Regions from separate parts of the Bradyrhizobium sp. NBAIM01 genome, predicted to be linked through region 1. Evidence: predicted binding sites of a transcription regulator. Region 1 holds the regulator's gene; each other region holds the start of a gene.
The links. Region 1 encodes LexA, which represses DNA repair genes until DNA is damaged. Its sites were predicted from a motif close to TGTTCNNNNTGTGTTCNG; they were not measured.
Positions count from the first base shown of each region.

Region 2: a site for LexA is predicted at 840-857, ahead of recA (recombinase RecA). Genes of this name have one in related genera too.
Region 3: a site for LexA is predicted at 1,125-1,142, ahead of I6F31_RS21860 (single-stranded DNA-binding protein). Genes of this name have one in related genera too.
Region 4: a site for LexA is predicted at 1,309-1,326, ahead of I6F31_RS27640 (PA0069 family radical SAM protein). Genes of this name have one in related genera too.

Region 1 is NZ_JADYVU010000006.1:210,038-212,238, forward strand. Features, by position in the region: gene I6F31_RS21310 (hypothetical protein) at 1-362, opposite strand, end outside; gene lexA (transcriptional repressor LexA) at 748-1,449, opposite strand; gene glp (gephyrin-like molybdotransferase Glp) at 1,626-2,201, opposite strand, start outside.
Region 2 is NZ_JADYVU010000003.1:481,029-483,229, forward strand. Features, by position in the region: gene I6F31_RS13065 (hypothetical protein) at 1-195, opposite strand, end outside; gene recA (recombinase RecA) at 949-2,037, shown strand; gene I6F31_RS13075 (hypothetical protein) at 2,142-2,201, shown strand, end outside.
Region 3 is NZ_JADYVU010000006.1:323,282-325,482, forward strand. Features, by position in the region: gene I6F31_RS21855 (outer membrane beta-barrel protein) at 77-859, opposite strand; gene I6F31_RS21860 (single-stranded DNA-binding protein) at 1,297-1,791, shown strand; gene I6F31_RS21865 (low molecular weight protein tyrosine phosphatase family protein) at 1,809-2,138, opposite strand.
Region 4 is NZ_JADYVU010000010.1:152,087-154,287, forward strand. Features, by position in the region: gene I6F31_RS27635 (VOC family protein) at 1-99, opposite strand, end outside; gene I6F31_RS27640 (PA0069 family radical SAM protein) at 124-1,287, opposite strand; gene I6F31_RS27645 (phosphoketolase family protein) at 1,498-2,201, shown strand, end outside.

The DNA.
Region 1 (2,201 bases):
GCTGGCTGCGTCACCGGCAATTGCAGCACGGTCGCGCGCTGGCCTTCGACGAGCTGCGTCACCAGCACGTATTTGCCGTCGGGGAATTCGATCGCGTCATGATGGCGATCGGGAATGTGCGGGTCGATCTTGCCGAACTTGCCGACGCGAGAGTTCACGGTGCGCGTCCAGATCCAGCGGTTGTCGTAGCGGACGTTGTCGGCGAAAGCGAGCTCCGTCCCCGGCAGCAGACAGACCGCGACGGAGGGATCGGCTTCGGAAGCGAAACCGCGCGTCGAGGTGCCGCGGAAGGTTGTCGTGACGATCGTCTCGCCGACTTCGGCGGGGCGCGTCGCGACGGCATGCAGGCTGTAGTCACACATCGGGTGCTCCTCATGCTGGGATAGCGACCCGCGTCTCTTTCGAGGCGCAGGCCTCTATCAGAGTGGAAGCATACAACGCTCTGCTCGGTTATGGGCAAATCTGCGGCTCGCGTCCGCAGCGCGCGATCACATTATCTTTCCCGGATTCGATAGGAACAAACCTCGCGTCCTTGCATTCGGCCGGAGCTATCAGCACTGCCGGCACAACTCTACCGGCGAAGCAGAAATGGCTGCGCGCCTGCGCGGGGGAATGTCGCGCGGGAAGATGGACCGGACAGCCGGCGCAGAACCAGAGAAACCGTCCAGCCGGAGCGGACAAGTATCCGCTCCGATCCTGGATCGCCGATGCCGATCGAAACGCGCGCGGCGCTTGATGTTTCCCGTATCAGTACTTCCGGTAAAGCCCGATCAGCTTGCCCTGGATCTTCACGCGGTTCGGCGGAAGAATGCGGACCTCGTAGGCGGCATTGGCGGGCTCGAGCGCGATCGAGGCGCCGCGGCGGCGGAAGCGCTTGAGCGTGGCCTCCTCGTCGTCGATCAATGCCACCACGATGTCGCCGGTATTTGCGGTCTCGTTGCGCTGGATCAGCGCCATGTCGCCGTCGAGGATGCCGGCCTCGACCATCGAATCGCCGCGCACTTCGAGCGCGTAGTGCTCGCCCGAGCCGAGCATGTCCGGCGGCACGCTGATGGTATGGCTGCGGGTCTGCAGCGCCTCGATCGGCGTGCCGGCGGCGATGCGGCCCATCACGGGCACCGCGACGGGGCGCTCGCCCTCGTCCGCGGGCGGGCTGGAGCTCGCGCGCACCTTGCCGAGATTGCCCTCGATCACGCTCGGGGTGAAGCCACGGCGATTGCCGGCGGCGGCCTGGAGCTCGGGCAGCTTGATCACCTCGATGGCACGGGCGCGGTTGGGCAGGCGGCGAATGAAGCCGCGCTCCTCGAGCGCAGTGATCAGGCGATGGATGCCTGACTTCGAGCGCAGGTCGAGCGCATCCTTCATCTCGTCGAAGGACGGCGGCACGCCGCTTTCCTTCAGACGTTCGCTGATGAACCGCAGAAGCTCGTATTGTTTGCGCGTCAACATCTCGACCAAAGTCCCCCGGTTGATGTCGTTCGATTCCGACACGATGAAGCCGGCACTAAGCCGCTACATCCTCGAAACAAATCATGAACGGACACTATATGTTCGATATGTGTTCCGCAACTGCTTAATTTATGGTGAACGCGGCCAAGCTCGCGGAATGCGTGTGGCTGGGCGGCTCAGACGGGCAGCCGGAGCACCTCGCAAGGCGTGCCGGCCTCGGCCTTCGGCGCGAACGGTGCGCGCACCAGAAGTACCTGTGCCGCAGCGAGATTCGCAAGAAGGGAGGAGTCCTGATGGCTGACCGGAAGGGCGACGCGCGTGCCGTCGTCGCGCTCCTCCAGCCGCGCACGCAGATAGTCCTCGCGCTGGTCGTTGGCGGCGAGATCGCAGCCCAGCACGGCGCGCTCGCGCCGATGATGAATCGCTGAACGGCCCGACAGGGCGCGAATCAAGGGGACCATGAACAGGAAGGCGCACACGTAGGACGACACGGGATTGCCGGGCAGGCCAATCACGCGCATCGCGCCTATCCGACCGTGCATCATCGGCTTGCCCGGCCGGATCGCGATCTTCCAGAACGCCATCGCGATGCCTTCGCCCTTGAGCGCCTGCTGGACCAGGTCGTGGTCGCCGACCGAGGCACCGCCGGTCGTGATCAGGATGTCGGCGCCGCTCTCGCGCGCGCGGCGGATGCCGGCGGACGTCGCCTCCAGTGTATCGGCGGCAATTCCGAGGTCGATGGTCTCGGCGCC
Region 2 (2,201 bases), on a different contig from region 1:
CGGCGGCTGCAGCCCCGGCGATTTGACCCAATCGTTCAGATGATTGGCAACGTCGGCCTGGCGCGCCTTCTTGAGCAGCGCGTCCCGCTCCGGCCCGGGAGGTAGCTTGGACGCCTGCTCGCGGACCTGCTTCACCCATGCGGACAGCCGGTCCTGAAGGGTCAGTTGCTGCTTGAAACGTCGTCGCTTGAACATGGCGCGCTCTTTCCGTGCGATGAGGCGGGAGCGCGAGGTGAGCGTTCTCATCACCGATAGTGGCCGGGGTCCGCGCGGTGATGATGCATTAGGATCCGGAAATGGATCCGCGTCTGTTCAGTTGTGCACGCAGAGCAAAGCGGGGAGCGTGACGATCCAGCATGGCTGGTTTGTCAGAGGTTGATTTATCAACCGAAAGAGGCCGCCAGACGAGGCGGCCTCCGGTCATCCCAGGAACTTGCCACCAGGGCACCGAATGAGGTTGCGGTGACGGCGAGGAAGGCCACGAAATACCATAGGCGATGCATGCCGCGGCAACGCGGACGCGCAGCCATGGTTCATGAAGCTGTTTCGAACAGCTCTGTGGTCTTCTGGTCCAGTCGGCAAGACAAAAACCCTTGGGGCTGTCCTAATTAGGACACCCGCAGAGACAGATTAGAACAGTTAGAGAATTCTCCCCTTGAAGCGGATTGGCTGGGCCATTTTGATTTCCATCGCATCGGGTTTGGCTTTCGTCTTGTTGACGAAGCCGAATTGTTTCCGCGGTACCGAGCGCCTGACGCTAACCGGCTGGGAATGTGTTCAGGACAGGCCGCCGCTTTGACACTGCTGAGGGAAATTAGGGCAAAGGGGAAAACCCGCAAAAGAACATATTGCGAACTGAGAACAAATGGGGTACATTGCTTTTATCGCCGAGCTGCCTCGCAACCGTTTGTCCCTCACGCGAATCCTCGCCATAAGGAGCACGACCCAATGTCCGCAACTGCCCTGCGTATCGTCGAAGGATCTTCCATGGACAAGAGTAAAGCTCTGGCCGCCGCGCTCTCCCAGATCGAGCGGCAGTTCGGCAAGGGCTCGGTGATGAAGCTCGGCAAGAACGACCGCTCCATGGACATCGAGGCGGTGTCCTCCGGGTCGCTCGGGCTCGATATCGCGCTCGGCATCGGCGGCCTGCCCAAGGGACGCATCGTCGAGATCTACGGGCCGGAATCCTCGGGCAAGACCACGCTGGCGCTGCATACGGTGGCGGAAGCGCAGAAGAAGGGCGGCATCTGCGCCTTCATCGACGCCGAGCACGCGCTCGATCCGGTCTATGCCCGCAAGCTCGGCGTCAACATCGACGAGCTCCTGATCTCGCAGCCCGACACCGGCGAGCAGGCGCTGGAGATTTGCGACACCCTGGTGCGCTCGGGCGCCGTCGACGTTCTCGTGGTCGATTCGGTGGCGGCGCTGGTGCCGAAGGCCGAGCTCGAAGGCGAGATGGGCGATGCGCTGCCGGGACTTCAAGCGCGGTTGATGAGCCAGGCGCTGCGCAAGCTGACGGCCTCCATCAACAAGTCCAACACCATGGTGATCTTCATCAACCAGATCCGCATGAAGATCGGTGTGATGTACGGCTCGCCGGAAACCACCACCGGCGGCAATGCGCTGAAATTCTACGCCTCCGTCCGCCTCGACATCCGCCGCATCGGCGCGATCAAGGAGCGCGACGAGGTGGTCGGCAACACCACGCGCGTCAAGGTGGTCAAGAACAAGCTGGCCCCGCCCTTCAAGCAGGTCGAGTTCGACATCATGTACGGCGAGGGCGTCTCCAAGATGGGCGAGATCCTCGATCTCGGCGTCAAGGCCGGTATCGTCGAGAAGTCCGGCGCCTGGTTCTCCTATGACAGCCAGCGCCTCGGCCAGGGCCGCGAGAACGCCAAAGCGTTCCTCAAGGGCAACCCCGACATCACCGCCAAGATCGAGACCGCGATCCGCCAGAATTCCGGTTTGATCGCCGAGCAGATTCTGGCCGGCACGCCGGAGCGCGACGCCGACGGCGAGGAGCCGGCGGACGAGTAAGACCTAACGCGAAAATTTTTCGCGAGGAGCGGGCACTGAGGACGTTGAGTTGCCGACGTCTTCGGTGCCCGTTTCGTTTTGCGTCGCGTTGATCAGGTGGTGCGATGAAGCGGCTGATCTTGACTGGCTGGGGCGGCGGGAGTGATCTCGGTCGATCGGGGTTG
Region 3 (2,201 bases), 110 kb from region 1:
CGTCCAGCCGTCGTGCTGCAAAAAAAAGGGCCGGCGCTGGGGCCGGCCCTTCGTTTCGCTCACGATAGGTGGGATATCAGTACCTCGCGACCAACGGGCCGCCGAAGCGATAATTCAGGCGGACTAGACCCATGTCGACGTCCTGACTGATGCGATCGCTCCCGAAGGCAACGCCCGCAGGCGTCGTGAAGGCGATCGTACGGTCGCCGAGGAAGATGTGGTTGTACTCGACGCCGAGCGTCCAGTTCGGAGCAAATCCGAATTCCAGGCCGGCGCCAACGGTGCCGCCCCAGCGGGTCTCGCGAGCCGACGCCAGCAGCGTGCCGGCGCCAGGCGTGCCAGGCGCGGCATAGACGTCGTACTTGTCCCCGACTACGGCGGCGCCGCCCTTCACATAGAGCAGCACGTTGTTCCAGGCATAACCGACCTGGCCCGTGATCAGGCCAAAAGCATCGATGTGAGAGCGGTTACGATCACCGGTGACCAAAGCGCTTCCAGGGAAGAGGAGGCTGACGTTGTCCCCCGAGAAGTCAGCCCAGTTGCCCTGGCCCTCGAGGCCGAACACCCAATTGGCCGACTGCCAGCGGTAGCCGATCTGACCACCGACCGTGCCGCCGGTCGCATCGTGACAGCCTTCAGCCACCAGAACGCCCGTGACCGGGGTCACGAAGTCCCAGCACTTGCGGCTCGTGCCGCCGCCGCCGTTGACGCCGATGTAGAAGCCGCTCCAGTCGTAAACCGCGGCGACCGCCGGGGCCGGAGCCTTGGTGTAGGGACGCGCAGCCATATCCGCCGCGCTTGCCGGAGCCGACAGCCCCAATGCCATTGCACAGATTACGCCGAAAAGAATCTTATTCATTGCAGTCTCCCCAAGTTTCGTCCGCTTCATGAAAGTCCCTGAAGCGGCTGATCAGACGCGACACCCATATGAATCAATTCCAAGGCAAAGGTAGCCTAAGGAAAGGGCAGAGTCCGTCTCCGGAAAGCCACACTCGCCAGACTATTGACAGGTTCCATCTTGATGAATGTTAAGAGTTTTTTCCTATTCAAGGGAACTCGAAAAGGTTCCATTCGGGGCTGACGTTTTTCGCGGCACGCGGGAAAATGTCTGCCCGCCCATGATGAAGAACAAATCTGGAACAAACGTGCGCGCGATGCTATATGTGGGGATAACCTTGGGGGTGGCAGGCTGATCGGTGTCCGCAAGCGTATAGGGTCGCCCTAGCGGGCGCAGAGGAACGCGGGCAGCGGATTCGCCCTTTTGAAATTCAGTGGCATTCGGAGTGGAGAGCGGCGATGGCGGGAAGCGTCAACAAGGTCATTCTGGTTGGAAATCTCGGCAAGGATCCCGAAATCCGCCGCACCCAGGACGGGCGGCCGATCGCGAATTTGAGCATCGCGACCTCGGAGACCTGGCGCGACAAGAACACCGGCGAGCGCAAGGAGAAGACCGAGTGGCATCGCGTCGTGATCTTCTCTGAGCCGCTTTGCAAGATCGTCGAACAGTATCTGAAGAAGGGCGCAAAGGTTTACATCGAAGGCGCGCTCCAGACCCGCAAGTACACCGACCAGAGCGGCGTCGAGAAATACTCGACCGAGGTCGTGCTGCAGGGCTTCAACTCAACGCTGACGATGCTGGACGGCCGCGGTGGCGGCGGCGGAGGTGGCAGCTTCGGCGACGAGCCGGGCGGCGACTTCGGCTCCTCCGGACCCGTCAGCAGCGCGCCGCGCCGTCCCGTTGCCGCCGGCGGCGGCCGCAACAGCGACATGGACGACGATATCCCGTTCTAGGACTTGGGAAGAGGCGGCTAGTCTCGGCGCAGATAACGGCCGACTCGGTTTTCAAGGATCCGCACCAGGACAGGATCCATGAATTCATAGTCGTCCGGAATGTCGAGACAGATGACCCGCTTGTTGTTCAAGCTGGACCGGAATTTCCGGTTCAGCTTGGTCCGGTGGGTCTTTTCCATGACGAAGATGACGTCGGCCCATTCAATCTGCTCGGCGGACAGCAAGACGTCCGCGCCGTTCGAAATGCCGGCCGAGTCGGTCTCGATCCCCGGCCAGGTCGAAAACACCTGCTCGGCGGTAGGGCTGCGGAGGCGATTGGCGCTGCAGACGAAAAGGACGTTGGTCACTTTGCCGCTCTCGGAGACGATCGGGCAGGTATCGGCGGGAATGATTGGTCGGTGCTTCTCGGG
Region 4 (2,201 bases), on a different contig from region 1:
ACCGAGCGCGTCGTAGAAGGCGATGCTGGCGCGGATGTCGTTCACACCGAGCGTGATGACGGTCAGCCGCGGCACCGGCACCGCGAGTTCCTTGAGCATGCGACACCTCTTGCATGTGTCCGCTCAAAACAGGCTGAGCTGATCACCGTTCCGCTTCGGCCGCGCAAAGTGATCAATGGTCAGCTTGGAGCGCCGCTTGTTGAGGCCGAGCCTCTCGCAGGCGATCTCGAAGCGGCGGCCGATGGTCCAAGCCATCGGTCCGGTGCCCTTCATCCGCTCGCCCCATTTGGCGTCGTAGTCGCGCCCGCCCCGCATGTCGCGGATCAGGGTGAAGACGTGACGATAGCGGTCCGGATAGTTCGCCATCAGCCATTCGCGGAAGAGATCGCGCACCTCCAGTGGCAGCCGCAGCAGCACATAGGCAGCCTCCTTGACCCCGGCATGGGCGGCGGCGTCGAGGATGCGCTCGATCTCGGAATCGTTCAGCGCAGGGATCACGGGCGCGACCATCACCGTGGTGGGAATGCCGGCGTCCGAGAGCTGCTTCAGCGCCTCCAGCCGTTTCGGCGGCGTCGAGGCCCGCGGCTCCATCGTGCGCGCCAGCTTCGGATCGAGCGAGGTGACCGAGATCGCGACCTTGGCGAGGTTGCGCTTGGCCATCCGCTGGAGAATGTCGATGTCGCGCAGCACCAGCGCCGACTTGGTGACGATGCCGACGGGATGCCCTGCGCGCTCCAGCACTTCCAAAATGCCGCGCATGATTTTGCGCTCGCGCTCGATCGGCTGGTAGGGATCGGTGTTGGTGCCGATCGCGATCATCCGCGGCTCGTAGCCGGGAGCCGCAAGCTCCTTCTCGAGCAGCGAAGGCGCCTCGGGCTTCACGAACAGTTTTGACTCGAAGTCGAGCCCCGGCGACAGGCCGAGATAGGCGTGGGTCGGCCGCGCGAAGCAATAGACGCAGCCGTGCTCGCAGCCGCGATAGGGATTGATCGAGCGGTCGAAACCGATGTCGGGGGAATCGTTGCGTGTGATCACCTTGCGCGAGGTGTCGACGGCGACACTCGTCTTGAACGGCGGCAGCTCGTCGAGGCTCTGCCAGCCGTCGTCGAAAGCGACCCGCGCCTCGGCCTCGTAACGGCCGCTGGCGTTGGACTGCGCGCCCCGCCCTCGCCGTCGCGCGCGGTCGATGGCGACGCCAAGCTCGGGGAAATCTGAAGGCGCACCCGCCGGCTCGGAGGGCGCCGTGACCGGCGGGTGCTTGAGAGCATGAGAGGATGCTGGACTCATGCAGCCAAGATAGCACGACATAGGAACAAATCAAGAACACAAATCAAAAACGTGAAAACAACCCCATGCACAGTAGAGCTGCCCAAACTTCGCGCGCCTGCCTTTGACCTCACGCAACACAGCCGTCACGACCATCCCGTTTCATGCCCGACGGATCGATCGCCCCGGAACCGGGTTGGTGACGATCGCGAAGTGAAGGTCGGCAGGAACATGACAATCCAACAAAAAACGGCCGAAGCGAGCAGCGACCTCGATCTGCTCGATCGCTATTGGCGCGCCGCCAACTACCTCTCGGTCGGGCAAATCTACCTGCTCGACAATCCGCTGCTGCGCGAGCCGCTGCGGCCCGAGCACATCAAGCCGCGTCTGCTGGGTCATTGGGGCACGACGCCGGGCCTGAACTTCATCTACGCCCATCTCAACCGCGTCATCCGGGCGCTCGATGTCAGCGTGATCTATGTCTGCGGTCCCGGCCATGGCGGTCCGGGCATGGTCGCCAACACTTATCTCGAAGGCAGCTACAGCGAGATCTATCCCGATATTGCGCGCGACGCGGACGGATTGCGCAAGCTGTTTCGGCAGTTCTCCTTCCCCGGCGGCATCCCGAGCCACGCCGCGCCGGAAACGCCGGGCTCGATTCACGAAGGCGGCGAGCTCGGCTATGCGCTGGTGCACGCCTATGGCGCCGCATTCGACAACCCGGATTTGATTGTCGCCTGCGTGGTCGGCGACGGCGAGGCCGAGACCGGCCCGCTCGCTGCGTCCTGGCACTCCAACAAGTTCCTGAACCCTGCCCATGACGGGGCGGTGCTGCCGATCCTGCATCTCAACGGCTACAAGATCGCCAACCCGACCGTGCTTGGGCGGATGCAGGACGCGGAGATCCGCGACCTTTTCCGCGGGTTCGGCCACGA